One region of the Azoarcus olearius genome, then DNA from elsewhere that is predicted to be linked to it. Evidence: predicted binding sites of a transcription regulator. Region 1 holds the regulator's gene; the other holds the start of a gene.
What was found. Region 1 encodes LexA, which represses DNA repair genes until DNA is damaged. Its sites were predicted from a motif close to ACTGTATNTANATACAGT; they were not measured.

Region 1 (3,402 bases):
ATGGCAATCATTGCCCGCTGCCGCATGCCACCCGAGAACTGGAAGGGAAAATCATCGACCCTGCGCGCAGGGTCGGGAATGCCGACCGCCGCCAGCAGGCGCACTGCCTCTTCGCGGGCAGCGTCGCCGCGCAAACCGCGATGGACGGTGAGCGCTTCGGTGATCTGTGCGCCAACCCGCATGACGGGGTTGAGGCTGGTCGAGGGCTCCTGGAAGATCATCCCGATCCGCCCGCCCCTCACCCTGCGCATCTGCGCTTCCGGCATGGCGAGCAGATCGTCGCCGCCCAGCTCGACCGTCCCGCCCGCGATGCTGCCGCCGTCGGGAAGAAGCCGGGCCAGCGCAAGCGCGGTCATCGACTTGCCGCAGCCGGATTCACCCAGCAAGGCCAGTGTTTCACCCGGGGCGATCGAAAAGCTGATATCCGCGACGGGTATCAGTGTTCCGCGCGCGGTTTCAAGCGCAACCCGTAGTTCGCGAACCTCAAGCACGGATCCTGACGCGGCAGCGATTTGAGCGGCGGGCAGCGATGTTCCCATGCGGACTGAAAGTGGCGTTCTGGAAGAAGAAGGGCCGCTTGCGCGGCCCCGAATGCTTAGTGGTGATGCCCGCCCGGACCATGAACGTGACCATGGCCGATTTCTTCGGCCGTCGCCGCGCGAACGTCGGCCACCGTCAGGTCGAACACCAGCGCGACGCCCGCAAGCGGATGATTGCCGTCCACCACCACCTTGCCTTCGGCGATATCGGTAATGCGGTAGATGATCTCTTCCTCGCCGTCGTCGGTCACGCGCTCGAAGGACATCCCGACCTCGATGTTCTCCGGGAACAGCGCAGCGTCTTCCACCATCACGAGTTCTTCGTCGTAGTCGCCGAAGGCGTCTTCCGGTTGCAGCTTGATCGTCAGCTTTTCACCGGTCTTCTTGCCATGCAGGGCTTCTTCGATGACGGGGAAGATGCCGTCGTAGCCGCCGTGGAGGTAGGTCAGCGGGTGGTGACCGTCGTCGACCATGTTGCCGTCGGCGTCGTGGACGGTGTAGTTAAGCGTAACCACGCTGTTCTTGATGATTTCCGTTTGCATTGTCGGTTTCCAATTCCTTGACAAGTTTATAAACCGCAGCAGCGTGGCCACGGGGTGCGACGTCCCGGAGCACGTGGCGGACGACGCCTTGCTTGTCGATCACGAAGGTCGTCCGCGCCACGCCCATCTTCTTCACACCGTCGACTTCCTTCTCCTGCCACACCTGGTACAGCCTGCTGACCTCGGTGTCCGAATCGGACAAGAGCCGGATCGACAACCCGTGCTGATCCCGAAACTCGGCATGCTTCAGGCAGTCGTCCGGGCTGACACCGACAATGATGCAGTCGTGGCGGGCAAAATCCGCTTCATGATCGCTGAAATCGGCGGCCTGAAGGGTGCAGCCCGGCGTGTTGTCGCGCGGATAAAAATAAAGGACCACATGGTGGCGGCCACGTTCCCCGGCCAGGCTGAAGTCTTCCATGTCGGCATCGGGCAAGGAGAACACTGGCGCGAGGTCGCCGCACGCCAACTGCGGTTCTCCCTGAACTGCGGGCGATTCTAGCCGAGAGCCCGACTGAACTCTAGCCGCGAGGTCATTCGGAAAACTGCTGGCGGGCGGGTGCATGAGGACCTCCTTGGGCGGTCTCGACGAGGAACTGGCGCGAACTTCTGAACGAATAGCTCAGAAAATGCCGCGTCTCAAGCCGCACTGCGTCATTCCGTTGTGAGGTGTGCCACGACCGTGGTTGCGGCCAACGGAATACTGTTTGAAAATACAGCAAACAGGAGAAAGCGATGAACGCCCGCAACGAACAACTCACGTCCCGCCAGCAGGAGATACTCGACTTCATCCGCCAGACCGTGGAAAGCGAGGGCCGGCCGCCGACCCGGGCGGAGGTCTGCTCCGCGTTCGGCTTCAAGTCGCCGAATGCGGCTGAAACCCACCTGCGCGCACTTGCTGCCAAAGGGGCGATTCTGCTTGAGGAGGGGCGCGCCCGCGGCATCCGCTTGGCCGAGGCGCTCGGGTTGCCGCTGGTGGGCCGGGTAGCCGCTGGCAATCCCATCCTGGCCGCCGAGCACGTCGAGGCCCGTATCCAGTTCGATCCTGCACTCTTTTCCCCTCGCGCTGATTATCTGCTGAGGGTGCGCGGCATGAGCATGCGCGACGCGGGCATCCTTGACGGCGATCTCATTGCTGTCCATCGCTCGCACGAAGCGCGCAACGGACAGGTGGTGGTGGCCCGGATCGATGACGACGTGACGGTGAAGACGCTGCGCCGGAACGGTCCCATCGTAGAGTTGCTGCCCGCAAATCCGGACTTCGACCCGATCGTCGTCGATACCCGCAGTGCGGCGCTTGAACTCGAGGGCATCATGGTGGGACTCATCCGTACCGACCATTGAGCGTGCGCAGTTCTTGCACCCGGGCGGATACCCCGGGTCATTCGTGGCCCGACAGCCGGTGGTCACGCGGCGGGCTTATCCTCTCTCTGTCATCAACCCTCGCGGTCTCTCAATGAATCTCGATTTGGAATCCGGTGACGCGACACGCGCGGGCGACCGGGCACGTCGTCGCGCGGCTTGGGCCTTGCTGGTGCTTATCGTCGCGGCGCCTGCTGCATGGGTCCTGTTCTCGTCGCTTGAAGCCTCCTGGGCGCGGATCTCCCCTCTCGAAGGCGCGCGTTTCATGCTCGCTGCCACCGCGCTGGGCGCCGCCCTCGCGGTAGCGCCGGTGCTCGCCGTCGGCGGCTTTTTCGTAGCCTTGTGGTTTGGCGTCGAAAGCGTCTTTCTGCCACGCACCCGCCGCACACCCTTGCTCGATCGGGTCATTGTCGGCGTCGGCCTGCTCGTGTGGTTTGCCCCCGCGCTCGGGCTTCTGGGGAGCGCGGTGCGGGCGCTGGCCGAAGGTCGCGTCCATTTCGTCCGCCCCCCGCGCGACTACTTTCTGGCCACCGATCCCATTGCCTTCTGGCAAGGGGTGGGCTTCTGGCTGATCATGGCAGGCATCCTCGGTTTTCTTGCCTGGCGGTACTGGCGCGGCAAGCTGCCCCTGCGTAGCCGGGCATAGTCGTGATCGCTCCATCCGGGAGCCTGGCTGCAACGAGTACCGATTCGACGCTTCACATTGCCCGTCGCCTGCTTGGCCACGCGTGGCCGGTGTTGATTGCCCAGTTGCTGTCGATGGGGATGATGGTGGCCGACACCATCATCGCGGGTCGTTACGCCACTTCCGACCTGGCCGCGGTTGCGGTGGGTAACGGCATCTACGTATCGCTCGTGATGCTGCTGGTAGGCGTTCTCCAGGCCGTGGCGCCTACGGTCGCCCATCACGTCGGCGCCGGCGCCACTGACGAACTCGTGCCATCGCTTCATCAGGGGTT
Region 2 (3,402 bases), 2.1 Mb from region 1:
GCCACGCGGCGGGGCGCTGGCCGGCAGCGGCCAGTCGGGGCTGCGGGTGGCGCACTCGGGACGGTGCTCGCCCACTACCGCCAGGGCATGCACCGCTGTCTGGCCGAGGCGGGCGCGCAGGCGTTCCACCACCGGGGCGATCGCCGCGCCCCCGGCCTCGCCGAACAGGCCGGCGCTGTGGCCGGGCAGGGGCAGGGGCGTCTCGGCCAGCAACTGCAATTCGACCACCGGGGCGGCCAGCGTCGTGCGGTCCAGTCGTTCGCGCAGCACCCGCAGCAGCCGCCCGGCATCGCGGGTGGCGGTGGCAAAGCCGAGGACGAGGCGGGTCGGGGGCGCGTCTTCGTGGATCAGCACCAGCAGGTATTCCTGCACCCCGGCGGCGCGGGCCGCCAGCCAGCCCGCCAGTGCCATCGCCAGGCGGCGGGCGGCGAACAGCAGCATGGCGGCGTGATCCACCCGTGCCGGCAGTTCGAGCCGAGTGGCGAAACGCTGCGGAAAGGCAAAAGGCGGGCGCGGATCGGGAACGGTGCCGAGTGCGCGTTCGAGCTGCAGTGTCAGCTGCGGGCCGAAACGGCGCGCCAGCGTGGCCGGCGGCAGCGCCAGCAAGTGGCCGAGGTGGCGCAAGCCCAGCGTGTCCAGGCGCCGCTGGTCGGCGGGCGGCAGGCGCAGCACCTCCACCGGCAGCGGGGCGAGCAGGGCGTGCAGTCCGTCGACGGTGGCAGCCTGTGCGGCGTCCGCGGCGGCAGGCGGGCCGGCGTGCGGCATCGCTGCTGCGGGGGCGATGCCCGCGCGCGCCAGCCACTGCGCGCCCAGCACGCTGGGCGCCAGGCCACATTGCAGCGTGAAGCCCTGTGCCTCGCCTTCCTCCCGCACTTGTCCGAGCAGCGCTGCGAGCCCGCCGAAAAGGCGCAGGCAACCCTGGATTTCGAGTACCAGCTCATCCTCGCCGGCCACGCTCAACTGCGGGCTGAAGCGCCCCGCCCAGCACGCCAGTGCTTCCAGTGCCGCGGCTTCGCGGGCGGGATCGCGCGCGTGCAGGGTCAGCCCGGGGGCGAGGCCGAGTGCGCTCGATACCCGCAGGCCGGGCTGGATGCCGGCGGCCTCGGCGGCGCCATCCCCCACCACGATGCGCTGGTGGGCAACCGCCGCGGCCGGGGAGGGGGCGTCGAACACCTCCACCGCCAGACGGGGAAAACGCAGCGCAAGCCACAGCATGGCGTCGTGCTTCGGCTCACGCCGCCACCGCAGCGTGGGGCGGCCGGCGGCCGGCGGCCGCGGGGGCAAGGTGCGGCGGCGCGGGAGACGGGGTGGGTTCCGCCGCGGGGGCTGCCCCGGCCACCGGCGCGGCTGGCGCCAGCCTGTCCCAGTGGAGCGGGCGCGGCACCGCCAGCCGCAGGGGCGCCGCCAGGGGCGGCCCGCGGCGTTTGAGCACCTCCACCGCCAGTCCGCCTTCGGCGGCGGCAAGTGCCAGACGCAAGGGCGCGGGTGAAGCGCTGGCGGCGACGGTGTGGGGGCGGAACACGAAGGCGAGACTGCGGCGGCCGTGGGCGGCAAGTTGCAGGCGGCGCAGGCCGCGGGCATCGCTGTCGGGCAGCCAGGCGAGCAGCGCCGCGAGGGCGCCGCTGGCAAGCAGTTGCTCGCAGGCCCAAGCGGCATCCGTCGCGCCGGCTTCGACCACCAGCAGGCGGTCGAGCGGCACCCCGGCCGCCAGCCAGGCGGGTGCATGCGGGCGCCATGGCGGCGCGACCAGGACCACCCAGCCCGCTTCCGGATCGAGCGCCGCCAACGCGGGCAGCAGCAGGGACAGCTCGCCGATGCCCGCTTCGCGGCTCAGCAGTTCGGTGAGTTCGCCACAGGGCCAGCCGCCGCCCGGCAGCACCGCGTCGAGCGCCGCATGGCCGCTGGCCCGCACCGGCGCGGCGGCCCGGGACAGCTGTCCCCCACGCCACACATCGGGGCGTTGCAGGAGGTCGGCGACGGCGGAAGCAGGGACGGCCATGGGCGCGGCGGGTCGGAAAAAAGGGATGTGATTGACTGTAAGTTTATACAGTCAACAATCTCCGTTTCAAGCTGCCGAGGTCCACGGCGCTACGCGTTTCCGCCCAGCGCGATGCTTCCGCCATCCCGATGATGTAGAACGAATTTGCGCCGCATGGCTGCGTTTTGTCGCAATCCGGCGTAACTTTTCGCAGCGCTGCGGGTCGATCCCGGCAAACCCCGGGCGTTGCGATGGCGCCGCGGTGTTGCCGTGCCCCGCCCCTTCCGTCCTCAAGGAGCTTCCGATGCGCATGAAAGCGTCTGCCTCGATCGTGCTCGCGGTCGATCTGCAAAGCCGCCTGCTGCCCGTCATCGACGGCGGCGACGCGGTGCTCGGCCACGCTGTGTGGATGGTGGAACTGGCGCGCAGCCTGGGTGTGCCGGTGCTGGCCACCGAACAGTATCCGCAAGGCCTGGGCCCCACGGTGCCGGCGCTGCGCGCGCGCCTGGGCGATGCCCCGGTGCTCGAAAAGATCCACTTCTCCGCGCTGGCGGACGACAGCTGGCGGCAGCAGCCGGAAACCGCGCGGCCGCAGTGGATCGTGATCGGCACCGAAGCCCACGTGTGCGTGCAGCAGACGGTGTTCGACCTGCTGGCGGCCGGGCGCGAGGTGTTCATCGTCGAAGAGGCGGTGGGTTCGCGCACGCCGCGCGACAAGGCGCTGGCGCTGGAGCGCATGCGCCAGCACGGCGCCGAGATCGTCAGCCGCGAGATGGTCGCGTTCGAGTGGCTGGAGCGTGCGGACGATCCGCGTTTCCGCGAGGTGCTCAAGCGCTTCATCCGCTAGCTGGCACGGACGATCTCCGCCGCCTGGTGCGAAAGTGTCAGCGGCGCTGCCGTGAAAGGCGCGCCGGGCGCTACAATCGCAGCTTCTCCAGCTTGCTCCCGGCTCCCGCGCTGCACGCATCGCCTGCACCGCGGGTCGCGGCGTCCGTGGTGGGCGGCAGGCGGAACCAGACGACATCAAGGATCGCCCGATGCCCGGAACCCTCTTCATCGTCACCGCGCCGTCGGGCGCCGGCAAGACCACGCTGGTGCGCGGCCTGCTCGATCGCGACCCCCAGGTGCAGCTGTCGATCTCCTATACCACCCGCGCGCCGCGGCCCGGCGAGCAGGACGGGCGCGAGTATCACTTCGTCGATGTGCCCACCTTCCGCGCGCTGCGCGACCGCGGCGAGTTCCTGGAATGGGCCGAGGTGCATGGAAACTATTACGGAACCTCGCGGGTCTGGCTGAAAGAGCAGCTCGCCGCGGGGCGCGACACCCTGCTCGAAATCGACTGGCAGGGCGCGCAGCAAGTGCGCAAGGTCTTCCCCGACGCGGTGGGCGTGTTCGTGCTGCCGCCCTCACTGGAAGAGCTGGAA

Region 2: a site for LexA is predicted at 2,034-2,051, ahead of imuA (translesion DNA synthesis-associated protein ImuA). Genes of this name have one in related genera too.

The regions. Positions count from the first base shown of each region.
Region 1 is NZ_CP016210.1:2,335,629-2,339,030, forward strand. It holds gene dqs_RS10745 (ABC transporter ATP-binding protein) at 1-539, opposite strand, end outside; gene dqs_RS10750 (FKBP-type peptidyl-prolyl cis-trans isomerase) at 596-1,081, opposite strand; gene dqs_RS10755 (peroxiredoxin) at 1,041-1,502, opposite strand; gene lexA (transcriptional repressor LexA) at 1,817-2,425, shown strand; gene dqs_RS10765 (hypothetical protein) at 2,538-3,089, shown strand; gene dqs_RS10770 (MATE family efflux transporter) at 3,092-3,402, shown strand, end outside.
Region 2 is NZ_CP016210.1:4,409,361-4,412,762, reverse strand. It holds gene dqs_RS20180 (Y-family DNA polymerase) at 1-1,215, opposite strand, end outside; gene imuA (translesion DNA synthesis-associated protein ImuA) at 1,232-1,999, opposite strand; gene dqs_RS20170 (hydrolase) at 2,289-2,825, shown strand; gene gmk (guanylate kinase) at 3,016-3,402, shown strand, end outside.